3 regions of the Arthrobacter sp. TmtSoilC79 genome follow, and region 1 is predicted to be linked to each of the others. Evidence: riboswitches for the same ligand, from Rfam matches in the RefSeq annotation. Region 1 holds a riboswitch; each other region holds the start of a gene.

Region 1 (9,809 bases):
TGCCGGCGATGCGTTGGGGTATCAGGCAGCGAGTACTTCGCGGGTCTGACCGAAGGGAACGGATTCGTCCAGAGCCACGGTGTAGGTGCCGGGCTCGTGCCGGGTCACCAGAATGCCGCAGTTAGCGTCAGCTGCTGCGCTTTCGATCAGGGCATCCACGGCGCGGTCAAGGCCGTCGTGGATCTCGTCTGCCTTGGAAAAGGACAGGCGAATTTCGCGTTCTGCAATCATTGCAGGGGTCATTGGGGGGCCTCCTATTACGTGCCGCATGCGAGGGCGACCCATCAATCATAGTGGGCGGCGCTGAAAATTTGTAAGATGACCGGCAGTCCCGTGATGTGGGTCTCATATGGAGCCTGCGTATGGATGCGTGCTGACGGAGGGAGATCTGCTGTGTGCCCAGGAGACGTGGTGGCGGGATTCGAACCCGCGTACGCTGCTTTGCAGGCAGCTCCCTGGCCTCTTGGGTACACCACGTGCAAACGACACTAGGGTCCGGCAAGTGGGCGTTGCAAAGTTGGTTTCGAAGACTGTCGCCGGGCTACCCAGGGTGTCGGCGCGCTACTGTGTGGTGTCGCCGCGCTACGCGAAAGTTGCCCTGCGTTGCTTCCGGTGACGGACGGGCTCCAGCGGCGCAGCGGCCCCGGGCCCCGCGGGGTCCCTGGCTTCATCCCGCAGGGGAGCGCAGCCGGGCCACTTTGGAAACTCCCGACGCCACCAGCAGTGTGAGAATGGCCGCTGCCATGTGTGTGTATAGAAGGAGATGTACATCCCCGCCACTGCTCGCAGCACCCTCAGGTACGTCCCCCAGGGCCTGCCCTCCGTGGAAGTGGTCGAGGAAACCGTTGCCGGGGAAGTAGCCACCAAAGGCGTCGAATCCGAGGTGCAACAGCTGCTGGGCCACGCCGGAGAGCAGCAGCAACAACAGGGGCCCGTGCACCCATCGGGCGATCAGCTGGGCGGCCAAACAGCCGAGTGCGGCGAAGGCCAGGAGAACGGGAATGGCGGGGGCGCTCCCGCCGGCCACCATGTGCGCCACCAGGCCCAGGGCTACAGCCACCAGGCCGGCCACCCAGGCCCACTTGTCCTGCACAGACGCTGCACGCATCGCCATTCCTTTCCTCCACACAGGCTATGCGGAGGAAGTTCCCGGGAACAGGCCCGGCTAAACGTCTCTCTACACGAGCAGGGTGTTCACCAGGCGTGCTGCGACTTTGGCGGTGCGATGATCTATGTCGAACTCCGGATTCAGCTCCGCGACATCCAGGTGCAGCAGCTTCCCGCTCGCAGCAACCTGGCGGCAGACTGCGCTGATTACCGGCAACGGCACACCGTAAGCAGCAGGGGCGCTCACCCCGGGTGCCACCGAAGCCGGCATCACGTCCAGATCGATGGTCAAGTACAGTACGTCCACCCCGGCCAGGAAGTCGGCAACAAAAATCTCCACAGCCTCGGGCGTGCACAGCTCGTCCGGCAGATACTTCACGCCCAGGCGGTCGGCCGTGTCAAAGAGGGCACGCGTGTTGTTGGGCTCCGAAATTCCGACGACGGCGTACTTCAGTTCCCGTCCGGCGGCCGCTTCTGCGTGGGCCATCTGAAGGAACGGCGTGCCTGAGCTCGGCGTGGGCTCATCGCGCAGGTCAAAGTGGGCATCCAGGTTCAGCACGCCGAGCCTTTTGCCGCGAACTGCTTCAGAACCGGCCACCCCAAGGTAGCTGGCGAACGCGGTCTCGTGGCCGCCGCCCAGCACCACGGTGAGGTTTCCGGCGTCGAGCAATCCCGATATGGCGCGTCCAGCGCGCTCTTGTCCCGACTCCAGTGAGTCGTCCTCCACAACCACATCACCGGCGTCGAACACGTCACGGTCAAGGTGGAACGCCAGCGGCCCCAGCGCTGAACGGATGGCGGCAGGTGCTGCGGCAGCGCCCACGCGGCCCTTGTTGCGGAGGACACCGGCGTCGCTGCAGAAGCCAAGCACGACGGCGGGGCGCGAGGCCGTTGCCGACGCGGAGGACGTGAGGGGTGCTACTGCTTGCCACCAGCGGCGGTGGTCGGTGCCGTCCCCGTCAAAGCGGCCCGTCCAAGGTGTGGGGCTGACGTCGACAGTGGGGATGCTGCTGGTTTCCATGCCTTAAGCACACCCGAAGGCGGGCACTAAAACCAGCGATCCAATCACCCGGGTGTCCGGAATCCCGGACTTCCCTACTTGACCCCCAACAACTCCTCCACAGTTCCGATGCCGAAGAACAGCAGGAAGGCAGCTGCCACGGCCCACATGAGGGGGTGGACTTCACGGGCGCGGCCCTGGAAAGTGCGGATGAGGACGTAGGAGATGAAGCCCGCACCAAGGCCGTTGGCGATCGAGTACGTGAACGGCATCAGGGAAATGGTCAGGAAGGCCGGGATGCCAACGCCCCAGTCCTGCCAATCGATCTTGCCCACCTGCGAAACCATCATGAAGCCCACAACCACCAGGGCCGGGGCTACGGCTTCGAACGGGACAAGGTTGATGAGCGGGGTGAAGAACATGGCCACCAGGAACAGCAAGCCGGTGACGATCGAGGCGAGGCCGGTGCGGGCGCCTTCGCCGATCCCGGCGCCGGACTCGACAAAGATCTGGTTGGAGGAAACCGAAGCGCCGCCGCCCACGATCGCCCCGAGGGCATCGACTTGGAGGACGCGGTCAACGTTGGGGATGTTGCCGTCCTTGTCCACCGTTCCGGCCTCGTTGGCCAGGCCCACCATGGTGCCCATGGCGTCGAAGAAGATGCTCAGCAGGATCACGAACGCCAGGAGTGCCGCGGCGATGAACCCCAAGTGCTCGAAGGCGCCGAACGGGTTGGCCTTGCCAATGAGGGACAGGTCCGGGGCGCCCCACTCCGAAAGGGTGGGGGCAACCAGGGACCAGCCGCGGGGGTTGACGTTCTTGCCGTCAAAGCTGGGGCCGATGTGGAGGGTGAATTCGAGGATGGCGGCCAGTGCAGTGGAAACCACAATGCCGATCAGGATGGCGCCGCGGACCTTGCGGACCACCAGCGCGATGGTCAGGATCAGGCCCACTGCGAACACCAGGGTAGGCCAGCCCATGAGCTTGCCATCCACGCCAAGTCCCAGGGGAACCGTGGTTCCGGCAGCATCCGGAATCCGCCGGACAAACCCTGCATTGACCAGCCCGATCAACGCAATGAAGAGACCAATGCCCACCACGATGGCGGTCTTCAGGGCTTCCGGAACGGCCTTGAACACGGCAGTGCGGAAACCGGTGAGCACCAGGATGAGCATGGTCACACCGGACAACACCACAAGGCCCATCATGTCCGGCCAGGTCAGTTGCGGGTGCGAGGCCACTGTTACGGCGACGAACGCGTTGACGCCCAATCCTGTTGCCACGGCGAACGGGTGCTTTGCCCAGGCGCCCATGAGGATGGTCAGGATGCCCGCTACGAACGCCGTGGTGGCGGCGACGGCGGTGAATCCGAGGGACGCCCCGCTCGAATCAGCCCCGGAGAGGATCAACGGGTTCAGCACCACGATGTAGCTCATGGCGAAGAACGTCGCGAAGCCGCCACGAATTTCCCGTGAGTACGTGGATCCACGTTCAGTAATTTTGAAGTAGCGGTCTACTGCCGAACCTTGTTTAAGCATGAAGGACTCCGGGGATCGAGGGGAGTGTGCTTTCAAATCCTATGCGGTCCGGTAAAGGGCCTCCGGACGATTCGCCTAGTCTGTAAGGAAGCCAACACTAGGAGAAACCGCCCCATGCGTACCATCCGCCCGCTTCTGGCCGCCGTCGTCGCCGCTCTTGCCTTCGCCTCTGCCCTGCTGTTTTCCGCGGCCCCGGCATCTGCCCACGACGTCGCAGAATCCACGACGCCGGCCAACGGCACAGTGGTGGCGGAAGTTCCGGCGTCGGTCTCCATAACGTTCAACAACCGGCCGCTCGCGATCGGTTCGGGCGTGACGGTCACGGCGGCCGGCGAAAACTGGGCCGACGGCCCTGTGGAAATCATCGACAACCAGGCCGTTCAGAAGCTGCGCGAAGGCGCTCCCGCCGGCGAATATACGGTCGTGTGGCGCGTCGTCAGCAGCGATTCCCACCCCATCGAGGGCACCTTTACGTTCACCGCCACCGCAGGAAGCACGACGCCGGGTGGCTCGGCAGGTGCCTCGCCGTCGGCCCCGGCTTCATCCTCCGCAGCTGTGCCCACCGCAGGAACCGGGGCGCCGGGAACGGGCAAGAGCGAGCCTGCCGCCGACGCCTCCCAGCCCTTCCCCTGGAGCATTGTTGGGCTGGCAGTGGTTGCTGTTGGTCTCGTTATTTTTCTGGCTGTTACTGCACGCCGGAAACTGGCTGCGTCAAACGACTCTGAGGGCGATTCCGCCGCGGAATAACGGGGTTTTCTACGTAGCTGCGAAGATCTCGAAATGGTCACCGCGACACGCCAGAGGCGCGGTTCTCGTTACTTAAATGTGACTTCGGCGTGATCATCGCGTAGGGTTGTACCTGTGCCTGTTCCACGTAGCGGGCACTTCCGGCCTGATTGCCTAGCTCTGCCGCAGTCCGGAATCCGTTCGCAGACAAACCTTACGGCAGAGACGGGGAACCCATTTTAGGTCGCTTTCGAGCGTGCCTTGGGGTGAAGTCACGAAGCTTCCGCGTAACAGCGGGGCGTAGTGGCCGGGTGACTCCCATCCGAATCCGACAGCTAACCTCGCAGGCATCGGGAGAGGCTCTTTCATGTCTTCACGCATTCTTCGCGGCCGTCGTAAGGCGGACAGCGTACGTCCTAATCCGTTCATCTCGATCTCCAAGGCAGTCGCCAGCAACGCTTCCGGCGCTGGCCGCCAGGCAGCTGTCATCGCAGCAGCCTCTGGCCTTGTCCTGACCGGCTCCATTGCTGCCCACGCAGCTGAAGCTCCGGTTCAGCGGGACTCCAGCCCCGCCACGGTCGCTGAGACCGTTTCCGAGGCTCCCACCCAGGTTGTGACCGCACTGGCCACCGCCACCGTCAACTTCGAGCGTCCTGCTGTTGCTTCCGTAGCAGCTCCGGTCATCGAAAAGCCGGCTCCGGTTGCTCCGGCTCCCGTCGCCAAGAAGGCTGCAGTCACCACCGCAGCTGCAACGGCTCCTGTTGCCAAGGCTGCTGCTGCCGCTCCGGCCGCCGCTGCTCCTGCTCCTGCAGCAGCTGCTGCCCCGGCTGTCGGTGGCGTCAACGCTGCCATGGTTGCCTCGGCTTACGCCCAGATCGGCATCATGCAGGACTGCACCGCCATGGTGGAGCGGGCCCTCGGTTCCGCAGGCATCCCTGTTGGCGACCTCGGTCCCATGCAGTTCATGAACTACGGCAAGGTTGTCAGCTCACCCCAGCCCGGTGACATGATCGTCCAGTCCGGCCACGTTGCCATCTACATCGGCAACGGCCAGGCAATCAGCGGTGGCATCAACGGCAACCAGACCGGTATCCACCCGATCAGCTGGTTGACTGCTACGGGTCCCCTGACCTACGTACGCGCTGGCGCATAAAGCCTCACGCTTCAGTTCAAAGGCCGGTGTCTTCGAAGAACCAATCTTCGAGGACACCGGCCTTTGGCGTTAAGTTATGTGAGTAAAAGTTCAGAGTCAGGTTCGACGCCGGTAGGGCGCGCCATGAATCCCGGCGCAGGCGGGGCCTTCTTCGCCCAAACGGCGCTTCAGGGGCGGCCCCGGAGCCATTGTCCGCTAAGCGGTGGCTATGCCCGGCCCTGCGGCAAGGGCGACCCTGGATGAGATCGTCTGGCCTACGGCCTTTGCCTGCCGAAGCACTTCCTTCGGTGTGGGCGTGATGAGTTCGCCGACTCCGACGAGGTGCATTCCGACAGCCCGCATGGCCGCGGCCAGGTTCTGGCCGATCGCTATGCCCAGTTCCGCCAGCATGCGGCGCAACTGGCTCTGCGCACAGCGTGTCACCACAATGTGGTCGGCCAAAAGGACGCCGCTGGCAGTGTGCACAGCCCATTGGCGGCGCGTGGATTCCAAGGGGCCGGAGGCGTGGAGCCCTGTCCTGAGGCCGGCAGTGGTCATACTGGCGGCCAGGCCGTAGCCAATCTGCTGGGAGGGGTCCGAGCCCAGGAAATCAAGGCGCACCGCCCGTGTGGTGCTGCGGACGTCCAAGTGATGGCTGGCGGCGTAGTTCCGCAGGTGGCGGAGGATCTCGTTGCGTTCCTGCATGGCTGCGGGATCGCCGGCATCACAGCGTTGAAGCATGCCTGTGTGGACTGAAGGGCCAGTTGCCGACAACGCACCGAACCCGTCCACCACTATGGAGCCCACGCCGTAGCGGCTGAGCTCACTGGCAACTGCCAAGCCGGACAGGCCGGCTCCGATGACCACGGTGGTGGTGCGTTCCGTGGCGGAATCAGGCGTGAGTGACACTGCTTGGTTCCTCCTTGACGTGTGTGCCGTTCGGCATCGCGTGGGCTCGCGTCCGAGTCCCCAAGCGGCCGCAAATAAATGGCCGGAGTGTGGTTTGGAACACGTTTGCCGGCCATTCGGTGACTCGAACACTACCGAACTTTTTCTGCCATGGATAGCCTCGGACGTCTGCGTGTTTCCGGTGTTCATCCGCAGCGCAAAATGGGGTCGCGGCAACCGAGCCCGGACCGTTATGCACATAGCCCAAAGTCGCCTTGATTCGGCGGTGCCGACCGAGAATAGTGGGCCTTGGGAGGAGGAATTACCAGGTTTCTTCTGCCCCGGCCATTGACAATGAAGCCGTGAGGGAATCCGTGGTGGAGAACCTCTGGCAGAATGGCCGGAACATCAAGCAGCAGGTGGAAGGCGGGCCCCATGGACCAGCACAGCAGAGACATTGAAGAGCCACAGGACGGCCAGGACCAGGCAGTGGCGCCAGGTGGCATTGTCGTTGGAGTGGACGGTTCAGAGCACGGACAATGTGCCTTGGTTTGGGCCGCACGCGAGGCCGAGCGCCGTCAGCTGCCGCTTCACATCGTGACGGCCTACTCCGTGCCCATCTTTGCCGCGTCAGGCCTGGATGGTGGCTACGCAACCGTGGATGATTCGGTGATTCGCGAAGGCGCGGACGCGATCATCAAGCAGGCCTTGGACAAGGTTTCCGGTTACGCCATCGACGTCGACGCTTCCGTGGAAAACGGCGACGCTGCCGGTGTTTTGCTGGATCTCTCGGAAGACGCCGCACTCCTCGTTTCCGGAAGCCGGGGCCGCGGTGGCTTTGTGGGACGCCTTTTGGGCTCTGTGAGCAGTGCGTTGCCCGCCCACGCCAAGTGCCCCACGGTTACTGTCCCGTTGTACTGCGCCGACAGGCTGGGCGAAAACACGGAGGACAAGCACATCAAGGCCGAGCACGCCAAAGCCGGGTCCCGCACCGTGGAGAACGTGGTTGCGGTAGGTGTGGATGGCTCCGAGCAAGCCCGTGTGGCAGTGCTTGAGGCAGCCGAGCAAGCACAACGTATGGGAGCAAAGCTCCGCGTCATTTGCGCCGTACCGCAGTACAGCGGGTCTTTGGCCTGGGTGCCGGCGCCATTGGACCGCGACGCCCTCTTTGCCGACATCAGGGTTCAGCTCGACGCCGGGGTGGCGTGGCTCAGGAGCCACTTCCCGCAGTTGGCCATTGAGACTGACCTCCGGGACGGCTCTCCGGTGGACGTGCTGGTGGAAACAAGCCGCAGCGTCGAGTTGGTGGTGCTGGGAACACGTGGCCGCGGTGGTTTCGCGGGCATGCTCCTGGGTTCCACCTCGGACGGCGTACTGCACCATGCAAAGGGACCAGTGCTGGTTGTCCCTGACCGTGAAGACCCACGGCTTGCTGACCGTGACAAGTTCGGCCCCATGCTCGGGGCAGCGTAGGGGAGCGGAACCTGCATCGCCATGGAAGGTCAGGAGACCGGGGAACAGCAGCAGGATCGGCACGTCACAGACGCGCACGGCTCCCTGTTCATTCTGGACATCGCCGGAATCCGGGGGCCAATGCTCCCGGAGGTGGGTGGCAAGGGAGCCAACCTTGGTGAGCTGGCCGGTGCCGGCCTGCCAGTACCGCCCGGCTTCTGCCTGACCACCGCGGCTTACCGTTACGCCTTGTCCGCTATTGGTTTGGATAAGGTCTTTGCGGCATTGAAAGGGACCTCTGCCTCCCAGCTGGACCAGTTGAACGGGCTTGCCGCAGATGCCCGGTCTCTGGTGCTCGAGGCCGGCCTCCCTGCCGTCATCTCCGAAGCGGTGCGGGCCGCCTACAGGCAGTTGGGAGACAATGTCCCCGTCGCCGTCAGGTCTTCTGCCACCGCCGAGGACCTGGCTTTCGCGAGTTTCGCCGGCCAGCAGGACACTTTCCTGAATGTCGTTGGCGTGGAGTCGGTTCTGGACGCGGTGAGCCGCTGCTGGGCTTCGCTGTGGACAGACCGTGCGGTGACCTACAGGACCACCAACGGGATCGATCACGCATCGGTCACCCTGGCTGTGGTGGTGCAGGAGATGGTGGATTCAGCAATCGCTGGGGTTATGTTCACTGCAAACCCCGTGACGGGAAACCGGCACGAGACAGTGATTGACGCCAGCCCGGGCCTGGGAGAGGCCGTGGTTTCCGGGGCCGTGAATCCGGATCAGTACGTTGTTGACGTTCGCCACAACGCCATTGTGAAAAGGGCCGTCGGGGACAGGCAAGTGGAGATCAGGCCAATCCCTGGAGGCGGCACGGAACGCCTTGAACGGGCCACTGGATCCGGGCGGGACGGGCAGGAGGATCCACAGCCCTGCCTCAGTGATCATCAGATTTTGGCGCTCGCGGACTTGGGCCGGAAGGTCCAAATCCATTACGGGGCCCCGCAGGACACTGAATGGGCCATCGATCAAGACGGAAAACTATGGCTAACGCAAGCCAGGCCCATCACTACCTTGTACCCGCAAACCACGCGAACCCCTCCTGCACCCGGAGAGCACGCCTTCCTGAACTTCAGCCTCGCCCAAGGACTGACCAGACCCCTCACGCCCATGGGCCTGGCCGGCATCCGGCTCATTGCCTCCTCGGTAGCCAGGACAGCCGCATTCGACGTCCCCGATCCCCGCTCCGGACCGCCGCCGTATTACGAGGCCGGGCAGCGCATCTTTTTCGACCTCACGGCTGTAGTGCGGAGCAGGGTGGGGCGTGCGATCGTGCCCCGCGTTTTCGACGTCATGGAGGCCCGCTCGGCCACCCTGATACGTGGCCTCTTTGACGATCCTCGCTTTAGGGTGACGTCAAGGACGCCCTTGAAGCTGATTCGCCACATAGCTCCCGTCGCGGCCAGGTACCGCGTCCCGGAGTCACTGTTCCGTGGACTGTTCCGCCCGGCTTCAGCCATGAAACGGGTGGAGAGGCTCGGAGTGGACCTGCGGGCCGCCTTGGCCGTCCCGCCTCAAGCTACGCCCCACCAGAGGATCGGCCACGTCCAGCGGATCCTCGGCCAAGAGCTGTTCGCCACGGTTCCGCAGGTGTTGCCCTTGCCCGCGCTCGGCTTCGCCATGCTGGCCTTGGTTGGCCGCCTGTTGGGAGACCAGGCTCCCAAGGGGGAACTGCAGGCTGTGATCCGCGGTCTGCCCAACAACGTCACCACGGAGATGGACCTGGCCTTGTGGCAGCTCGCCTCCCGGATTCGGAAGGACACCGACGCCGTTGCCTCCATGGCAGGCTCCACGGCAGCAGAATTGGCCGGGCAGTACCGAAACGGTGAGCTCCCGGCAGTTGCCCAGGCCGGATTGACTTCATTCCTGGCCATGTTCGGTCACCGGGCCGTGGCCGAGATCGATCTCGGCATGCCCC
Region 2 (9,809 bases), 380 kb from region 1:
TGCAGGTCCGTGAGCGTAGCCCAGACCGTGCCCGGGCCGTCAACCACCAGCGACAACCCCGCCAGGGGAACAGGTACCACCGCTCCCGACCACACCACCAGGCCCAAACCGGAGGCGGCTTTGGAATGCCTTGCCACCACGTTGCCGACAGCCCAGGACAAAGCCGCGGCCAGGACAATCATGAGGGGAAGCACCGGTGCCACAGCACTGCGCCCCAGCGCCACCACTCCCAGCCCTGCGATGCCGAGGACCACGCCGGCCAATTGACGCCGGCTGGGCCTCTCCCCCAGGAACTTCGAGGCCAGCAGGACGGTGAACAGCACCTGCGCTTGGAGCACCAGCGAGGCCAAACCTGCAGGCATCCCGAGCGCCATGCCCAGATACAGGAGGCCGAATTGTCCGGCGCTCATGAACAGTCCGACGCCGAGAATCGGCTTCCAGCCCACGTCCGGTTTTCGGATGAACAGGATGAAGGGGAAGACGACGAGGACAAAGCGCATCGCGACAAAAAGCAGTGGAGGAACTTCCCTGCCGTTGGTGTGCAGGCCGAGGTCGATGGCAACGAAATTGATGCCCCAAAGGACGGCGACCAGGACGGCGAGAGCAGAATGGCGAAGGTTCACAACTACACTCTGACTTCATTTAGCGTGAAGCACCAGCGTTGAATTGTGCATCCAACAGCGTAGATTTGCTTCATGATTGATATCCCCGCCTTGAGGGCGCTGGTTGCCGTTGAACAGCATGGCTCGGTAGTGGCGGCGTCCGAGGTGATGGGATTCAGCCCATCGGCGGTGTCGCAGCAGATCAAGAAACTGGAAAAGCAGACCGGCGTTGCGGTTCTGGAGCGGAATGGCCGCGGCGTGCTCCTCACTGAGCGCGGACTGGCACTGGCCGGGTATGGGCGCCGGATCATGGGCGAACTGGAAGAACTTCAGGCCACCTTGTTGGCTGATCCTGCGAAGCCGTCCGGCCTGCTGAGGCTGGTGGCATTCTCCACCGCGTGCCGCGGGCTCGTGGGGCCGATGCTCGGGCGCATAGCGGCCACCCATCCCGCTGTGAAGGTCACGGTGCTGGCAGAAGACCCCCGCGAAGCGGTTCAGAGAGTGGCCAGTGGCGAGGCGGAACTCGCAGTGGTCCACAACTGGAACTCGGTGCCGCTGGTGATACCGGAAAACCTGGTGCACGAGGACCTCTGCATTGACCAAGCCGATGTCCTGGTCAACAGCACCCACCCGCTGGCGTCCCGCACCGCCGTCGAGCGTGAAGACCTGCTGGATGAGACGTGGATCAGTACCCCGGCGGGGGCTATCTGCAACGAGGCCCTGCTGCAGATCTTCGCCGGACTGGGCCGCGTTCCCGACATCCGCATTTATGATCCCGACTTCTCGACGCACATTGCCATGGTGGAGCAGGGGGTGGCGGTGGCACTCGTCCCGCGTCTCGGAAGGCCGGAGCTGCCGCCGGGCGTCGTTGCGATTCCGGTCATCAACCCAGTGCAGCAACGATCCGTGGGCTTGGTCTACCGGAAAACGATGACCGCCAGCCCCACCATCCGGCAAGCAGTGCGCATGTTGCAGGAAGTCGCCGCTGAAGACTTGCCGCTGCCACCAGTTTGATCGAAGTCACACACGGGAACATTCGACGCCCGGCCAGTTGTTAGCTTAGGCTAACCTTACCTAGCTGTCCGCGCTGCTTGGAGCGCGATCGTCGAAACTCCTGAAGGGGCCCAACTGTGGAAGCAATCCTCTTTCCCACGGACATGAACCACCATCACACCTATGGCTTGGTCAGTTACCTCATGATCGATGACGGACTCTATCCGAGCGCCCACAACCGGCGGGACCCCTACGCCCTGCCGGCGTTCGATATCCGCGGGCAATGGGTCTATCCCAGCCGCTACAACGAATACATGGCACCCCAGTTGCCGGTGTACATGTTCGACGGCGAATACCTCGTCGCCACCGGACACGGCGATGAAGCAGCGGGCCTGCCCGTCTTTGAAATTCGCTGCATGTGCATGCCCCAGTTGGCCCACGGAGATTCGGGCAGCCAACAGTAGCCGGGGGCTGGGGGCTGGGGGCTGGGGGCAACGCCGCCGCTCCAGCAAGCACCGGCGCTTCGGCTGCGGCTTTGCTGTAGGCGCGGCCTCGCTCCAGCCACGCGCGCCGTCCTTGGGGAGTCCGCTAGGTGCGGGGAACCGCGAAGTGCGTCAGCCGCGCGTCCTGCCCGTCCAGTTCAGCCCAGGATTTCTCCGTTTCCATTACCGTCAACGCACTCGTTGGGTAGCGGGTGGCGGCGTCCATGTACGCGTCGTGGTCCGAATCGCGCGAGGCCAAGTGCATGGCGAGATCCTGGACCCCGGGCATGTGCGAGATGATCATCAACGTGGTGACGGTATCGGGGACATGATTGATGACCGTCAACATACGGTTCGCTGAGGCTGAGTACAGGCCGTCCTCAAGTTTGGGCGTCGGCGCTTTGTCGCCCAGTTCATCGCAGACCCATGTGCATGTTTGCCGGGTCCTCAGCGCAGACGAGCACAGGATGAAGTCGGGCACCACGCCTTGCTTGAGCAACCATTTGCCGGCAAGCGGGGCCTCCCTGTGGCCCCGTTCCTCGAGGGGACGCTCGTGATCAGGCACCCCCATGGGCCAATCAGCCTTGGCGTGCCGCATGATCACAAGGCGCTTGATGTGGTGATCGCTCATGGATCAACCCTATCCGCCCGAGGCCCCGGAGGTTCCTGACCTTCTTTGAGAGGGAACCGGCCCGATAGCAACCGGATGCGGTTGCCTATGGGCTGCCGGCGCATCAAAGAGGGTCACGGCCCCAGGCGCCCCGGTCCCCCACCACCCACTTTGAACTCCGTACGCCCCCAACACGCGGAGGCAGCGGGCGTGCCAGGGGGCTTCCCCAGCCAATGTAGGTGGTAGCCGCACACACACCTGGCGCCCCGGACCCTTCAGCCGCGGAGGCCAATCCTCGTCAGGGCACGAAAAAGCCGAAAGGCGGCATATCCGATAGCGCCGTTGTCGCAAGAAGAACGAGCGCTGGCGCAGGGGATGTTGCCGCCTTTCGGCTGCGGTGCTGCTTAGATCGAGTATTCCGGAGCGGCCCAGACGATGACCTCGGGGTGCTCGTAGAAACGGTAGCCCTGGCCGCGGACCGTGCGGACGGTGTTGGCAAGGCGGCCCAGCTTGGAGCGGAGGCGGCGGATGTGGACGTCGATGGTGCGCTCGTTGGGGACCTCTTCGGCGTTGCGCCACAGTCCTTCAAGGAGTTCGTCGCGGCCCACGGTGCGGGTGCCGTTCTCCACGAGGTAGTTGAGGAGTTCGAATTCCTTGAACGTCAGGTTCAGCGATTCGCCGTCCAGGTGCACTTCGCGGCGGGCGAGGTCGATCAGCACGCCGGAGGGGCGGGATTCCTGCTGCGGTGCCGGGCGGGCGGTTTCGGTGCGCTGGCGTGCGGCGACAGTCGGGTCACCGAAGGTTGAACGCACGACGTCGAGTGCGGACCCGGGCGCGCCGGCGGGGGCTACTGCCACGGCAGCATAGCTCTCTGCTCCAGTTACGAGGGACTGGGCGTAGGCACGGATTTCCTGGGCCAGCTTGGCAATGGAGGTGCCTGCGGCCGCTGCAGTTTCTTCGTCAATGCCCATGTAGAGCACGAAGCCACGGGCTACGTTGTCGTTGGCGACGGGGCGGAGCCTGTCGGACTGGGCAATGACCGGCGTAGGCGCAGTCATGGGTGCCGGCTCGGCAGCGGGCACTGCCCGCAACTGGCCATAGGAGTTGGGGTTGTAACCCTGCGGAACGTAACCGGGGGCCTGCTGGCCTGCGCCCTGCTGGGAGGGAGCGTAGCCGGGGCGGTTGCCGAAGCCGGGGCGGAGCCCTGCGTTCGATGCGGCCTTGTTGGCGTTACGGACGGAGATGTGGACGTATCCAGATGCAACTGACATGGAGTGCTTACCTCAAAAGTGAATAGCCGTCATCGCGGCTTCGAATGCTGGTTGTCCCCGCAATGAGTTTGGGGAGGGGCGCCCAACGCTGGGCTAGGGGGCGAATGCCTGAAACTTCTTGGGGTGGAAAGTTAGGCTTGCATTCGACAACAGCGGTCATCATGGCCAGCGGGTGTGCTGGGCCAGGTTGCTGCGGCTGCAGGTGCTGTTGAGTTCTTGTTCACATTGGAAGTGTGCAACGTAACAATGGCAACACGCAAGTAACAAAGCGCAGAACCGTCCACATTTTGAGACGGAGAGGTCTATTGTGCCGTAAATCACAATTCAGCCGAGGGGATGAATGAACGCCATTTCATTCGGCCCGGACAAGAAATAATCGCAATCCAGTGAACATTCTTCGGCCAATGGGGCATCATGTGCACGGACATTCCCGGGAACAGCCCGGCTGCGGAATCTCACGATCTGAAACACTTGTTGTCCAATCGTGGACGGCCCACTTCCGAAAAATCCGGACAAAAATCTGCTACAAGCCGTAGAAACAGGATTGCCAAGCGTTTCGGACACGCTGACTCCCACCTCGCTAGTGTTGACTTCACAGCATCCTCACAGGACGGGCAAAGCGCTGGCTAACCAGCAGAACGGAGAGTTGTCCCATGGCCTCCTCGCACTCCATGACCAACAACCTGCCCCAACTCTCCCACCCTGATGGTTCTCCGATCCGCGCCTTGGTGGTGGACGACGAACCCAGCCTCGCCGAACTCATGAGCATGGGACTGCGCATGGCCGGTTGGTCTGTGTCCGTTGCCGGCGATGGTCCCGAGGCCGTGAAGCTGGCCAAGGATTTCCGGCCCGACGTCCTGGTCCTTGATGTCATGCTGCCCGGTTTTGACGGCGTGGAGGTCCTCAACCGCATCCGCGCATTCGCCCCCGAAGTGCCCGCCCTCTTCCTCACCGCCAAGGATGCCGTGCAGGACAAGATCGTCGGATTGGCTGCCGGCGGCGATGACTACGTCACCAAACCTTTCAGCATGGAAGAAGTCCTCCTGCGACTCCACCGACTGGTCCAGCGTTCGGGCGTCGCTGCCATGGACACCGCGGAGCTGGTGGTGGGTGACCTCACCCTGAACGTGGACACCCGCGAAGTTACCCGTGCCGGAGAGGACATTCCCCTCACGGCAACCCAGTTCGAGCTTCTGCGCTACCTCATGGAGAACCCCAAACGGGTCATCAGCAAAGCCCAGATCCTGGACCGCGTGTGGGATTACGACTTCGGTGGGCAAGCCAACATCGTGGAGCTCTACATTTCATACCTTCGCAAGAAAATCGAAGCCAACCATCCGCCGATGATCCACACCATTCGCGGCGCCGGCTACGTCATCAAGCCCGCGGACTAGGCGTTGAGCACACTTTCAGGAGTGGCCAGAAAATCCGGCCGCAGCTGGCTGAACCCCTCCACGTGGCATTTGCGTACCCGGCTGGTCCTGGTGGCGATGGCACTGCTGGTCGCTATCTGCGGGGCGGTAGGTGTGGTCAGCTACGCCTCCATGGACATGGTGTTCAACAAGCAGCTCGACAGGCAGCTCGAGCAGGCGTCCAGCCGCGCGAATGACTTCGGCAGGCCGCCGTCGAACTTTCCCTCCTCACCTTCGGGGAAACCGGACCCGCTGGAGGCCAGGGGTCAGGCCGCCGGAACACTCAACGCCAGGATCGACGGGTCCACTGTCCGCAGTTCAGGGCTCATTGACGCCCAAGGCAACCGTGTTGGGCTGTCCCCCGCGGATGAGCAAGTGCTGTTGGCGCTGCCCAAGAGCGGTGATCCGGTGGATCGTTCCCTCTCCAACGGGGACTATCGGCTGGTAGCGGTCGAGGCACCCTATGGCGACGTGATCGTCACGGGTCTGCCTCTCGCGGACAAACAGAGCGCCGAGGCCTCACTGGTCTGGACAATGGTGTTGGTCTCGCTGGGCGGACTGGTGGTCATCGGCCTCGCCGGCACCGTCATCATCCGCCGGACCATGCGGCCTCTGGAGCAGCTCTCCGAGGTGGCCACCAAGGTTTCACGTCTTCCGCTCGACGCCGGTGAAGTGGCACTTGCGGTGCGCGTACCGCCGTCGGCCGCCCATCCCGGAACGGAAGTGGGCAGCGTAGGCCATGCCCTGAACCTGATGCTGAACAACGTCTCCAGCGCTTTGGACGCCCGCCAGGAAAGCGAAACCAAGGTACGCCAGTTCGTCGCGGACGCCTCACACGAGCTCCGAACGCCGCTCACTGCCATCCGCGGTTACACCGAACTGCTGAGGATGACCGAAAGCTTCACTGACGACGGCCGCAAATCCCTGGCCCGCGTGCAAAGCCAGTCAGAGCGGATGACAACGCTGGTGGAGGATCTCCTGCTGCTCGCCAGGTTGGACGAGGGCCAACCGGTCAAGGTTACCGATGTGGACCTCACCCAGTTGGTGATCGAAACGGTCAGTGATGAGAAGGTCATGGCGCCGGACCACATATGGCAACTGCAACTGCCGGACGAACCCGTCACGGTCCGCGGCGACTCCACCCAGCTGCACCAGGTCCTGGCCAATCTTTTGTCCAATGCCCGCAAACACACCGATGCCGGCACTACCGTGGTTACGGCCGTCATGCTGTCCGCCGATGGCAGCGCAGTGGTGACCGTGACAGACAACGGGCCGGGCATTCCAGAGGATTTCCAAGGCCGGATCTTCTCCCGCTTTGCCCGGGCGGATGCCGCGAGATCGGGGTCTGAAGGGACGTCGGGGCTGGGGTTGTCGATCGTGGAATCCATCGTGGAAGCGCACGGCGGTAGCGTGGAGGTCACGTCGCGTCCGGGTCGAACCGAATTCGCCCTGCGGCTACCTACCGTCACCGCCGAAGAGATGTAACGAACACGGCAAGGCGACTCACCGGCGCCGTGATCTCTGTTACCTAAATGTGACTTCTGCGAATTCCTCCTGTACCGTCGAAAGGGTGGGTCGCCCCAACTGGCCCGCATCCGGGATGCGCCGAGCTCTGCCACTTCCCGGAGTCCGTTCTTACTCCGAGGCAGAGACGGGGGACCCAGAGTCTCCGGGCCCAGGCATCATGCCGGGCCCTTGGGGTGAAGCCGCAGCGACATGCGCGGCCGGATGACCTCATCCGAACCCGACAGCTAACTCCGCAGGCGCTGAGAGGTAATCACACATGTCTGAATTTAACGATCAGACGCGCCCTTCCGCGCGTCACCGCGATGAGCACAACGCACCGTTGACCAAGTCGCAAACCGTCCTCAAGAACGCTGCCCGCCAAGGTAAGTCCGGCCACCGCATGTCGGTTGTTGCCGGCGTCGTGGCCGCCGCGTTGGGCGTCGCATCGCTCGGTACTGCTGCCAACGCCACCCTGAACCTCCCTGAGGCCAGCCGCGTTGCAGAGACCCAGGCAGCTGCCCAGGTCAGCACCAACAAGACAGCCGAAATCTCCGCTTCCTTGGACGCAGCCGCCGCAAAGGGCGCTGCCGACCGGGCCGCCGTGGACAAGGCCGCTGCTGAAAAGGCTGCCGCCGAGAAGGCCGCCGCCGATCAGGCTGCTGCTGAAAAGGCTGCCGCCGAGAAGGCCGCCGCCGACCAAGCCGCTGCGGAGAAGGCAGCTGCTGACGCTGCAGCCAAGCAGGCCGCCGACGCCGCTGCTGCCGCCGCCGCCGCCGAGGCCGCTGCTGCAGCCCCGAAAGCCGTGGATGACCCCGCCGCTGCCAAGGCCTACGCCGCAAGCATCCTGGGCAGCTACGGCTGGAGCGCCGGCGAAATGACTGCCCTGAACACCTTGTGGGAGAAGGAATCCAACTGGAAGACCACTGCCACAAACGCTTCCAGCGGCGCGTACGGCATCGTCCAGTCCCTGCCTGCTTCCAAGATGGCCTCTGCCGGTGCTGACTGGCAGACCAACTACCAGACCCAGATCAAATGGGGCCTGAACTACATCAAGGAGCGCTACGGATCCCCGTCGGCCGCCCTGGCCTTCCACCTGGCCAACAACTGGTACTAAACCAGGCAGTTTGAAGACCGCGCCGGTTGCCGCCGATCGCACCAGTCCCCACTGGAGCGAACGGCGGGAACCGGCGCGGTTTTTGCATTTCACAGGTGACCGCCGTAGCTCACAGTGACGTCACAGCTTCCGCCTAAAGCCCTCATAATCGGCCAGCCCATGCTGGAGATATGACGCTCACAAATCCAACCACCAGCGCTCCCCCACGACGGTTCCACTCCGCGCGCTTCGGTGGCGGGGCGTTGCTTGCTTCGCAGCCGGAACTCCCCAACGTAAGGCCGGAGAACCCGCAGTTGCCAAGGCGCTCCCCCGTGGACACCGGGGCCGGCGTCCCGGTCCTCGATCTCACCGTCCCCGTGTTCAATGAGGAAGCGCACCTGGAGAAGAACCTCCGCACGCTTCACGGCCATCTCTCCGGCACTTTTCCGCACACCTTCCGGATCACGGTCGCTGACAACTCCAGCACGGACAGCACCCTGAGGATCGCCGAACGCCTGGCACGGGAACTTCCGGAACTGCGGGTGGTCCGGTTCCAGGAAAGAGGGCGCGGAAACGCCCTCCGCCGCCTCTGGCAATCCTCACCGTCACCCGTGCTGGCCTATATGGAAGCGGATCTGTCCACCGACTTGTCCGCCTTGGCTCCCCTCCTTGCGCCGCTGCTTTCAGGCCACTCCGACCTGGCTGTCGGCACGCGCCTGGCACCTGCCTCGCGCGTGGTCCGCAGTGGTGGCCGCGAATTCACCTCCCGCAGCTACAACGCCCTGCTCCGCGCCGTCCTGGGCACACGCATTTCCGATGCCCAGTGCGGATTCAAAGCCGTCCGCGCGGACGTTGCGCACCTTCTCCTCCCGCATACCAAGGACGACGGCTGGTTTTTTGACACCGAGCTCCTCGTCATCGCCGAACGCTGTGGTTTACGCATTCATGAAGTCCCGGTCGACTGGACCGATGACCCCAACTCAAGTGTCGACGTCGTACGAACCGCGCTTGCCGACCTGCGGGGCATGGCGCGGCTGACCCGAGACCTTCGCCCCGGACGTTTTCCCGTCAGGGAGCTTCGGCCAGGACGGGACCGGACGGCTCCCGGAACCGGCCTTCCCGGGCGTGTGCTTGGTGCGGTGGCGTGGACGCTGCTTTATGCCCTGTTCTTCGTGCTGCTCCGCAGTGTCGTGGATCCTTTGCCGGCGAACTTCATCGCCCTTGCCCTCATGGCCTCGACTACCCGCCTGCGCATCCAAGGACCGGTCATGCTTCTCCTGACGACGCTGCTGAGTACGGCTGCGCTTGCGATCCTGCCGGTAATGACGACGGCGGACCGCTGGCTTGAAGGAGCCGTGATGGCTGCCGCTGGACTCGCCGGGCATATCGGCGGGTATGTGGCTGGCCGAAGAAGGCTTGCACCTGACGTTACGTGAGGATTTAGCGTAGTTCCCATGGGAACAGCGGAGAGCGGACAGTGGAGTATCGGCGAACTCGCCAAAGCCTGCGGAGTCAGCGTGCGGACGCTCCATCACTACGATGAGATCGGCCTGCTGACCGCGAGCGGCCGGACGCCTTCCGGTCATCGACGGTACGGGGAGGGCGATCTTCGACGACTGTACCGGATCAGGGCCCTTCACATGCTCGGGATTCCGCTTGCTTCCATTACGACAGCGCTGGATGGACCCGGGAACGATGATGATGATCTCGGTTCCATGCGTGTCCTGCTGGACCGGCAATTACGGCATGTTCAACAGCACGCCCAACAAGTCCAGGCGCTTCAGGACCGGCTGGGTGAGCTGCTCAACCGACTGGACGCTCCAGCCATGCCCACCGCCGC
Region 3 (9,809 bases), 660 kb from region 1:
ATGACGGATCTGATCGATACCACTGAGATGTATCTTCGGACCATTTTGGAGCTTGAAGAAGAAAACATCGTGGCTCTCAGGGCCCGCATCGCCGAACGGCTGCGGCACTCCGGACCCACGGTTTCCCAGACCATCGGACGCATGGAGCGCGATGGCCTGGTGATTGTCTCCAACGACCGCCACCTCGAACTGACCGAGGTTGGGCGGAAGCGCGCCACCGAGGTCATGCGCAAGCACCGCCTCGCGGAGCGGCTCCTGGCTGACGTCATTGGCTTGGACTGGGCTTATGTCCACGACGAAGCATGTCGCTGGGAGCACGTGATGAGCGAGCGCGTAGAGCGCCGCCTGTACGAACTCCTGGAACACCCCACAGAATCCCCGTACGGCAACCCCATCCCGGGCCTGGAAGCGCTCGGCGGTCTTGCCACCCAGCCTTTCCCCCGCGTGGACGTCAACCTCCTGCAGGCCATGGAGGGTTACGCGGCGAACTCCCGGGTAGCGGTCACCCGCTTGGCGGAGCCCATCCAGGTTGAGCCTGAGCTTCTTACCCAGTTGGACGAGGGCGGAATCCGGCCCGGTGCCGCGGTCTCGCTGGAACGTGTGGGGGAGTACATTTCCGTCCGCGTCCCAGGCATTGAAGGTGCCCTGGAGCTTCCACCTGAGGTTGCGGCACACGTCTTCGTCTCTGTTGGCTGACAACCCTGCCTTGCTGCACGGTGGCATATCTCACTTTTGAACGCCCGGCGCGCATGTGACCTGCGGTTTTTCGGGATTAGTGATAAGGGGTTGCCGCCCGCATGCCCGTTCCTGTTGATAACGAATTTATTACTGCGGGCCTTAATCCCCTATAGTTATCTACTAGCGCTGATACCAAAGCGTTACCTGTTCCGGAGCCGAGCTCTGCCAGCGGAACAGGTGTGCCATCCACCACTGGCAGAGGCGGGGGAACCACAAGCGGCTGTCTAAAGAAGCAGCCTTGGGGTGAAGTCCGCAGCAGAAGTGCCCATTTACGCATGTTCCTCTTGGGATACCTGTGTGCCGTGAGCGCTTCGTGCGGGCCGGGTCTTGAAACTCTCTGACCCGAATCCGACAGCTAACTTCGCAGGCTTTTTAGAGAGGAATAGAGTTTGACAACGCAGAACGTCAGGGGCCGTCGCCGCGCGTCGGGCCCCGCTGCTGAGCTGCGGCCAGCCCGCGTCGTATCGGAGATCCGGCCACGCGACACCGAACGCCAGGTTCGCCGCCGTAAGAGCCCGCTGCGCCAGGTTGCCGACTTCGCTGCAGCCAGCGGCGTCGGGCAAAAGGCCGGAGTTGCGCTTGCCGCCACCGGCCTCGCCTTGACTGTCGGTCTGCCGGCCACAAGCCCCGTCATGGCCACCTCGGAATCAGGCCAGACCGAGTCTGCCCTGGCAGTATCCGGTGGCAGCCAGCCGGAGGTCTCCGCGGCCGCATCGGCCAAAATCGACTTCAGCCGGGCAGCGGTTGCCACGGCCGCCGACCCCGACGGCAAGTTGAAGCAACTGCTCAGCGCCCAGTCCGCGGGCAGCATCCAGCGTGCCTCCTCTGCAGGCACCATGGCCAGCCCCCTCGACACGCTGACCACAGCTTCCCCGTTCGGCTACCGCGTCAGCCCCCTCACCGGAGGCGCCGGCGACTTCCACCGCGGCCAGGACTTCGTGGCGCAGTGCGGCACGGCCGTCCACGCAGCAGCATCCGGCAAGGTCACCTTCGCCGGTTGGCACGAGTACGGCGGAGGCAACCGCGTGGTCATCGACCACGGCAACGGCCTTGAGACCACGTACAACCACCTGTCGTCCTTCACCGTCAAGGTGGGCCAGACGGTCACTCGCGGCGACACCGTGGCGCTCAGCGGTACCACTGGCGCCTCCACCGGTTGCCACCTCCACTTTGAAGTACAGGTCAACGGCGAAGTTGTTGACCCCATGGGCTGGCTTTAGTCCATTTGATGGTCGTCTCTCGCATTCGTGACACGCCTCGTGACCTGAATGTGACATTCGCGTTCAACTGTTGTACCGTACAAAGCGCATCGGCTTTTTAGGGGGCCGGTGCACTTGAGTGGATTGCCTAGCTCTGCCACTACTCAAGGTCCGTTCGCATAAATCGTCTGGCAGGGGCGGGGGAACCACTTCTGGTCTTCGTGAGAAGACCTTGGGGTTAAGTCGCAAAAGCTTCCTTGAAGCAGCGCGGCCGGATGACTCCCATCCGAATCCGACAGCTCACCTCGCAGGCATTGGGAGAGGCTACCTACGTGTCATCACGCACTACCCCTGCGCGCCATCGCGCTGAATCGGTTCGTACGAACCCCTTGAACTCGCTTTCCAAGGCTGTTTCATCCAACGCCGGTACCGTCGGCCGCCAGGCTGTCGTCCTGGCAGCAGCCTCAGGTCTCGTCCTCAGCGTTGGTCTGCCGGCCCAGGCAGCAGACACCGATGTTTCAAAGTCGGAAGCCTCCAGCACCCAGCAGATGGTCACCACTGCGGTAGTCACCGCAGAGCCCACGGCAACCGTCTCCTTCGAAAGCCCCGTAGTGGCCACGAAGGAAGCTCCCAAGGTTGTCCAGCGCGCTTCCCAGACCACCGGACGCACCTCGGCCTCCGGCGACCAGGCCACAGCAGGCGCTGTGACCGCCAAGTCCTCCGAAGCCAAGGATGCTGCTTCCAGCGCCGCCGCTTCCGGCCTCGCCGCGATCGCCTACACCGGCATCGGGCACCCTTACGTTTGGGGCGGCACCACCCCCAACGGTTGGGACTGCTCCGGATTCACCCAGTGGGTCTACGCCCAGGCCGGCATCAGCATCCCGCGCGTCAACGCCTGGACGGCCATGAAGCCCACCAGCACCCCTGCCCCCGGTGACCTGGTCATGCAGAACGGTGGAGCGCACGTAGGCATCTACGTGGGCAACGGCATGATGATCAGCGCCTTGAACCCGGGACAGGGCACGCTCCTGCACTCGGCTGCCTCCACGGGCACCTCCTCCTTCTTCACCCTCCGCTAGAAACAAACCGATTCGGGGTTCGCCGGCATGCCCCCAAGTGCCGGCGCGCCAATGAGCCGCGTGTACCCCAACTGCACGCGGATACGAAAAGAGAAAACCATGACCAGTGCACACAAGGTTGCACGGCATCGCGCTGAGGCCCCCAAGACCAGCTCGCTTGCCGTGATCGCCAAGGCCGTCAGTGAAAACGCCGGCGGCGTGGGCCGACAGGCAGCCGTTATTGCCGCAGCTTCAGGCCTTGTCCTGACCGGAAGTGTCGCAGCCAACGCTGCCGAGACCAAAGTGGACCGCGAATCCACCTCGACGTCTACCTTGGACGTCCAGTCGGTTGTGCAGTCCACCATCGCTGCAGACTCCACGGTTGCCATCTCCTACGAACGCCCCGTGGTCACCACGGTGCAGGCTCCGGCTCCCGTAGAGAAGAAGGCTCCCGCGAAGGCTGAAACCAAGGAGCCGGCGGCAAGCACGGCAACAGGCGGAAACGCCACGCTGGCCGTCAACACCACGGCTCCTGCGGCTAAGGCTCCCGCCGCTGCCAGCGGCCTTGGTGCCGCAATCGCCGCGGCCGCGTACGCACAGCTTGGCGTAACCCAGGACTGCACCATGCTGGTGACCAACTCCCTGGCAGCGGTCGGCATCAACTTCCACGACTGGCCGGCCGGCTACCTCTCCCTTGGCCGCACCGTCAGCGCAGCGGAAGCACAGCCGGGCGACCTCGCTTACTACGCCAACGGCGGTCTGGCCGGACAGGCCCACATTGCTGTCTACGTCGGCAACGGCCAGGCAGTCCACGGTGGATGGAACGGATCCACCACGGCACTGTTCAGCGTCAACGTCGGCTCCGGCCCGGTCTTCATTCGGGTCAACGGCTGATCCAGCCCTTCGCAATTTCAGGACACCCCGCAGGCTACGGCCGCGGGGTGTTCTGTTTAACCGCGGATCCTTTGCCTAGGGGCCACATCGGGTGTTCAGGGGGCAGATCGGACGCCCGTTCCGCTAACGACGCATGAACTCTGGGCGACACTGTGGGCGAAAGCACATATAAATTCGTTGATACGGCATACAAGTGCTTACCCTTATCTTGTCGATCCACAGCCCGTACATGCAGAGGGCAGCCGGCCCTCGTGCCCCTGACGGGTGCGGCCGTGAAGAGGTACGTGCATGCGCACACTCGTTCTGAATGCTGGATATGAACCGCTGGCGGTAATAACCTTCCGCCGGGCGCTGGTCCTTGTGCTGACTGGGAAAGCAAGCGTGGTGGCCGAAGGCGACGAGCCTGTCGTCGGGCCGCAGGAAGTTCTCGGAAGACCATCCGTGATCCTCCTCAACCGCTACATCCGTCCCCAGTACAACAAGATCACAGCCGTGAGCAGGCGCGGGGTACTGCGCCGCGACGGCCACCGCTGCGCCTACTGCGGGAAAACAGCCCACACCATTGACCATGTCCACCCCAAGTCCAGGGGCGGCGCGGATTCCTGGGAAAACCTGGTTGCGGCGTGCTTGAAATGCAACAACGCCAAGAGCGACCACACACTGGCCGAGATGGGTTGGAAACTCCGTTTCAAACCCGGTGTGCCCCAGGGGACAATGTGGCAGATCAAGGAACTCGAGAAACCTGCGCCGGACTGGGACCCGTTCCTGTTGCCGGAATCCGCTGCCTGATCGATTTCTGCTGAGCTCCGGACGTCCGGGTACTCTGGGCGGATGGAGTTCAATGCCGTGATTTTGGCGGGTGGCAGGGCCACCCGCCTCGGTGGCGTGCCTAAACCATCGCTGACGTACGACGGCGCCACGCTCCTTTCGCATGCCCTGCAGGCTGCCCGGGGTGCTTCAGCCGTGGTGGTGGTAGGCCCCGATGTTCCGGTAGCGGGCGGTGTGCCGTTCCCAGTGGAAGTGCTGCATGCCCGCGAGGAGCCGGCGTTTGCCGGGCCGGCAGCGGCAATCGCAGCCGGACTGGCGGCGCTGCAAAGCCGGCGTTCCCGCGCCCGGTGGACCCTGGTCCTTGCCTGCGACATGCCGCATGCGTCCCGCGGAGTTTCCGCTTTGTGGGATGCACTGGCCGCCCACCCAGGCGTTGAGGGTGCCATGGCCGTTTCCGTGGACGGGCGGAAGCAACCCCTCCTGGGTGCTTACGACACTGCAGCCTTGGAACGTGAAGCAGCCGTAGCATCCCAAGGTGCCGGTCTGGCGGACTCTTCTGTGTTCCGGCTGCTTGCTAGGCTGAACCTGCTGGACGTTGCTGTCCCCGCTGGCTCCACGGATGACGTGGATACGTGGGAGGACGCTGCGGCCCTGGGCATTGACTACAAGTTGGAGGCGGACGTGAAGAGCCAGGAAGAGACGCTCGAGGATTGGTGCCGCACATTGCTGCAGGCATTTGAGCTTGAAGGCGTTGAGGTGGACGTCAATGAAGTACTCGCCGTAGCCGGAGTGGCAGCACATTCAGTGGTCCGTCCCGCTGCGCCTTTGACCACGTTCATTGCCGGCTATGCGGCAGGCATGGCCCGCGGCATTGGCCAGGCAAGCGATGATGCGTCCATGAACGCGGCCCTGGAGTTGGCCCGCAAAGTTGCCAAGGAGTACTCGGAGTCCGAGGCTGACGCCGAATGACCCAGGCCCCTGCCGAGGGCCATCACGCAGCGCACACCTGGCAGGAGGCCCGCCAGCGCGCGTTTGAGTGTGCCGCTCCCATTCCACCAGGCCCCGTGCCGCTCACCTCGGCGCTGGGCCGCACCCTTGCAGCCGATGCCCTGGCCGTACAGGACATGCCCCACTACGCTTCGTCGGCCATGGACGGCTGGGCCGTCAACGGAAGTGGTCCGTGGATCCTGAGCGAACCTGGCCAGAGGCTTGCCCCGCACCAGGCAAGCCCCATTGTGACCGGTGGCCTCATTCCGCCCGGGGCCAAGGCCGTGCTGCGCAGCGAGAGCGGCGTCATCACCACCGACGACGACGGCCTGCCGGTCCTGGCTTTAGGCGGCGCCGCCAAGCCCGGTGAACCCCGCAACGGCCAGCACATCCGCAAAGCCGCGGAGGAAGCTGCCGAGGGGGAGATCCTGCTGACCGCTGGAACGGTACTCAATCCAGCCCACATCGCTTTGGCTGCACTGGCCGGACTGGACCATGTAGAGGTTCTCGGCAAACCGTTGGTCAGGTTCCTGCTTACAGGTTCCGAGGTTGTGGAACGGGGGATCCCGCTGCCCGGACAGGTCCGCGACACCTTTGGTCCGCAGTTGGGTGCCGTGGTAGAGCTCCTGGGCGGCATAGCAGGAGAGCAGCTCAGGGTGGGCGATAACTATGAGGAGTGGATTGCCGCCCTCCAGGAGAGTGAGCCTGCCGTGGACGAGATCGCGACTGGCTCCGATGAAGAAGCCGAACCCCCGGCCGATGTCGTCATCACAACGGGCGGTACGGGCCGGTCGGGGACTGACCATTTCCGCCGAGCGGTGGCTGAACTGGGTGGCCGGCTGTTGATCGACGGTATTTCGATGCGACCCGGCCACCCCGCCGTACTGGCCGAGTTGCCCGATGGCCGCTTTGTCCTGGGCCTGCCTGGAAATCCACTTGCCGCGATGATGGCGCTGTTCACGGTGGGCGCTCCATTGCTTGCTGCATTGGGCCACCGGAAGCCGCCCCATGTGGGTGAGGTACCGTGCGGCGCAATGCTCGAGGCCGATCCCGGTCGGACCCGGCTGATGCCGTTCAAGCTGGTGTATGGCCTGGCCTCACCGGCGCAGCACGCGGGACCGGGAATGATGCGGGGCCTGGCCGGTGCGGACGGGGTCATGGTGGTCCCACCCCACGGAGTCCAACTGGGGGAGTTGGTCCCTGCGTTTGCCTTGCCCTGGGGCAAACCGTTGCCCCAGCCAAAGTCCCCGGAAGACAAGCCCCGCAAGGCCGCCACACGGCAAGCGAAGAAGGCTCCCTCCGGGCCGGTGGACTGGAGTGCGCTCGACGCCTGAAGGCTGTACTGGCCGGCACTGCGGCGAACCAGGTAACAGGCTCACACAAAGTGCAATGATGGACATATGAACAGGCATGCTCCCGAACAGGACATCAATGAAGATGACCTGCAAATCCACCCGCCCAAACAAGCCGCTGCCGGCCTCAAAGCTGTTACGGTGGCCCTTGAACGCGGTTACGCCCAGGCCGGAGTAGCCCGCACGGTCCGTTCCATGCTCAGGGTGAACCAGCATGACGGCTTTGATTGCCCGGGGTGTGCGTGGCCTGAATCCATCACGGGCAAGCGGAGCCCCGCCGAATTTTGCGAGAACGGCGCCAAAGCGATCGCCGAGGAAAGCACCACCCGCACGGTAGGCGCCGAATTCTGGGCGAAGCACTCCCTGGCGGATCTCGAAGACAAGACCGAGTACTGGTTGGGAAGCCAGGGAAGATTGTCCGAGCCCGTGGTCATCAGGCCCGGGGACACGCATTACTCACCCATCAGTTGGACCGACGCCTTCGCCTTGATCGGTGAGCACATCAACGCCACCACTCCGGACAAGTGCGTTTTCTACACCTCGGGCCGAACAGCCAACGAGACCGCCTTCATGTATCAGTTGTTCGCCCGAAGCCTGGGCACCAACAACCTGCCCGACTGCTCCAATATGTGCCATGAATCGTCCGGCAGCGCACTGAACCCCACCATTGGAATCGGCAAGGGCACAGTCTCGCTGGAGGATATCCACCACGCCGAACTGGTCCTGGTGGTGGGACAGAATCCGGGAACCAACCATCCCCGGATGCTGTCTGCACTGCGGGACTGCAAGAACAACGGCGGAAAGATCGTCGCCGTGAACCCGCTTCCCGAGGCGGGCCTGCTGAACTTCAAGGACCCCCAGTCCCTCAATGGCGTTATCGGCGGTGGCACCACCATCGCGGATGAATTCCTGCAGATCAAGGTCGGTGGGGACCTGGCGCTGTTCCAGGCACTGGGCCACCTGCTCCTGGAGGAAGAGAAGCGCAACCCGGGCACCGTCGTCGACCATTCCTTCATTGAGCAGCAGACCGAAGGGTTCGCCGCCTACACCCAAGCCCGTGCGGTCCTGGACTGGGCCGAGACCGAGCGGGCCACCGGCCTGACGCGGAGGCAAATTACCAAGGCGGCAGAAATGATGGCTGCCTCAAAGGCAACCATCATCTGCTGGGCCCTTGGACTGACACAGCAGCCGCACTCGGTGGACACGCTGCGCGAAATCATCAACCTGTTGCTGTTGCAAGGGAACTTCGGCAAGCGTGGCGCCGGAGCATGTCCCGTCCGCGGGCACTCCAATGTCCAGGGCGACCGCACCATGGGGATCTGGGAGAAACCCAAGGAATCGTTCCTGGCAGCGCTGGACCAGGAATTCGGTTTCCATATGCCGCGCGATCACGGATATGACTCCGTGGAAACCCAGCACGCCCTGGAAAAGGGTGAGGTGGATGTCTTCGTCTCCATGGGCGGGAACTTTGCAGCCGCCGGCTCGGACACCGCAGCCCTGGAAGAGGGCCTGAAGACCGCAGGACTGACCGTCCATATCTCCACCAAACCCAACAGGGCCCATGTGGTCCACGGCAAAACGTCGCTGATCCTGCCTACGCTGGGCCGGACTGACACGGATGACAAACACCCCAAAGGCAAGCAATTCCTGTCGGTGGAAGACTCCATGTCCGTCATCCATAAAACGCAGGGAAGACTGGAACCTGTCTCGGAGCACCTGCTCAGCGAACCGGTGATCGTAGCCCGCATGGCGCAGGCGACCCTGGGCGACGACCACAGCGTGGACTGGCGTGCCATGGCCGAAGACTACGACGTCATCCGGGACCACATCTCCCGGGTGATACCCGGCTTCGAGGATTTCAATACGAGGGTTCGCACCAAGAACGGCTTCGTGCTGCCCAACCCGCCCCGGGACACCAGGACGTTCGCCACGGACATCGGCAAAGCACGGTTCTCGGTGCGGCCACTGGAGTACCTCCAGGCCCCACAAGGCCACCTGATCCTGCAGACGGTGCGCAGCCACGACCAGTACAACACCACGTTCTATGGCCTGGACGACCGGTACCGCGGGATCTCTGATGGCCGCCGGGTCATCCTGGTCCACCCTGAAGACCTGGCCGAACTCGGTTTCAAGGACCGCGATCTCGTGGATGTCGTCTCCACGTTCGCCGGGACGGAGCGGCGGGCCAACAGGTTCCGGCTGGTTGAGTATCCCACTGCCAAGGGGTGCGCCGCAGCTTACTTCCCGGAGGCCAACGCCCTGGTGCACCGCGAACTGGTGGCCAGGGAATCCAACACCCCCGGCTACAAGGCCATGACAGTACGTTTCGTGAAAACAGAGGAGGACGGATCCTGACGTGGGACGCGTAACGCAGCGCCGAAAGGTGCATAAGTTTGTCCTGGACGGCTCGCCGCAAGCACTGGAGCATCCGGTCCGCTTCAAGGAAGACGTACTCGCGGTGGAGGAACCCCTGGAAATCCGCTTGGGCGAGATGTCCTTCTCCGTGACCATGCGGACCCCGGGAGACGACTTTGACCTCGTGGCCGGATTCCTGGTCTCTGAGGGCATCATCTGGGAACCCTCCCAACTGATCTCGGAGCGCTTCTGCGCCGGGGAAAACGAGGACGGCGTCCAGACCTTCAACGTGGTGGACGCCCAACTCCGGCCCGATGTGGAACGGCCCGATACCGGCCGCAACGTCTATACATCGAGCTCGTGCGGAATTTGCGGTACGGACTCCATTGACGCAGTCCGCAAAGCCTCGCATCACAGCCCCAAGGAAGACGACGTCACTGTACCGGTCAGGGCGCTCG

The links. A riboswitch is a leader RNA that binds a small molecule or an ion and turns the genes downstream of it on or off. The one in region 1 is predicted to bind cyclic di-AMP.
Region 2: linked by a shared signal. The riboswitch ahead of AC6JA3_RS17775 (aggregation-promoting factor C-terminal-like domain-containing protein) and the one ahead of AC6JA3_RS19550 (NlpC/P60 family protein) in region 1 are both predicted to bind cyclic di-AMP.
Region 3: linked by a shared signal. The riboswitch ahead of AC6JA3_RS16455 (C40 family peptidase) and the one ahead of AC6JA3_RS19550 (NlpC/P60 family protein) in region 1 are both predicted to bind cyclic di-AMP.

The regions. Positions count from the first base shown of each region.
Region 1 covers NZ_AP046051.1:4,265,801-4,275,609, reverse strand. Annotated here, with positions in the region: gene AC6JA3_RS19580 (hypothetical protein) at 22-243, opposite strand; tRNA gene AC6JA3_RS19575 (tRNA-Cys) at 407-477, opposite strand; gene AC6JA3_RS19570 (hypothetical protein) at 668-1,108, opposite strand; gene hutG (formimidoylglutamase) at 1,178-2,128, opposite strand; gene AC6JA3_RS19560 (NCS2 family permease) at 2,203-3,645, opposite strand; gene AC6JA3_RS19555 (copper resistance CopC family protein) at 3,760-4,392, shown strand; cyclic di-AMP (ydaO/yuaA leader) riboswitch at 4,567-4,735, shown strand; gene AC6JA3_RS19550 (NlpC/P60 family protein) at 4,739-5,524, shown strand; gene AC6JA3_RS19545 (NAD(P)/FAD-dependent oxidoreductase) at 5,720-6,412, opposite strand; gene AC6JA3_RS19540 (universal stress protein) at 6,827-7,864, shown strand; gene AC6JA3_RS19535 (PEP/pyruvate-binding domain-containing protein) at 7,886-9,809, shown strand, end outside.
Region 2 covers NZ_AP046051.1:3,882,855-3,892,663, forward strand. Annotated here, with positions in the region: gene AC6JA3_RS17740 (EamA family transporter) at 1-623, opposite strand, end outside; gene AC6JA3_RS17745 (LysR family transcriptional regulator) at 696-1,616, shown strand; gene AC6JA3_RS17750 (hypothetical protein) at 1,733-2,059, shown strand; gene AC6JA3_RS17755 (SixA phosphatase family protein) at 2,184-2,708, opposite strand; gene AC6JA3_RS17760 (winged helix-turn-helix domain-containing protein) at 3,092-3,958, opposite strand; gene AC6JA3_RS17765 (response regulator transcription factor) at 4,612-5,352, shown strand; gene AC6JA3_RS17770 (sensor histidine kinase) at 5,356-6,855, shown strand; cyclic di-AMP (ydaO/yuaA leader) riboswitch at 6,988-7,148, shown strand; gene AC6JA3_RS17775 (aggregation-promoting factor C-terminal-like domain-containing protein) at 7,154-7,990, shown strand; gene AC6JA3_RS17780 (glycosyltransferase) at 8,161-9,405, shown strand; gene AC6JA3_RS17785 (MerR family DNA-binding transcriptional regulator) at 9,424-9,809, shown strand, end outside.
Region 3 covers NZ_AP046051.1:3,609,037-3,618,845, reverse strand. Annotated here, with positions in the region: gene AC6JA3_RS16465 (iron-dependent transcriptional repressor DtxR) at 1-696, shown strand; cyclic di-AMP (ydaO/yuaA leader) riboswitch at 909-1,123, shown strand; gene AC6JA3_RS16460 (M23 family metallopeptidase) at 1,128-1,958, shown strand; cyclic di-AMP (ydaO/yuaA leader) riboswitch at 2,104-2,265, shown strand; gene AC6JA3_RS16455 (C40 family peptidase) at 2,270-3,016, shown strand; gene AC6JA3_RS16450 (NlpC/P60 family protein) at 3,116-3,889, shown strand; gene AC6JA3_RS16445 (HNH endonuclease) at 4,178-4,678, shown strand; gene AC6JA3_RS16440 (NTP transferase domain-containing protein) at 4,721-5,626, shown strand; gene AC6JA3_RS16435 (molybdopterin molybdotransferase MoeA) at 5,623-6,978, shown strand; gene AC6JA3_RS16430 (FdhF/YdeP family oxidoreductase) at 7,045-9,351, shown strand; gene fdhD (formate dehydrogenase accessory sulfurtransferase FdhD) at 9,353-9,809, shown strand, end outside.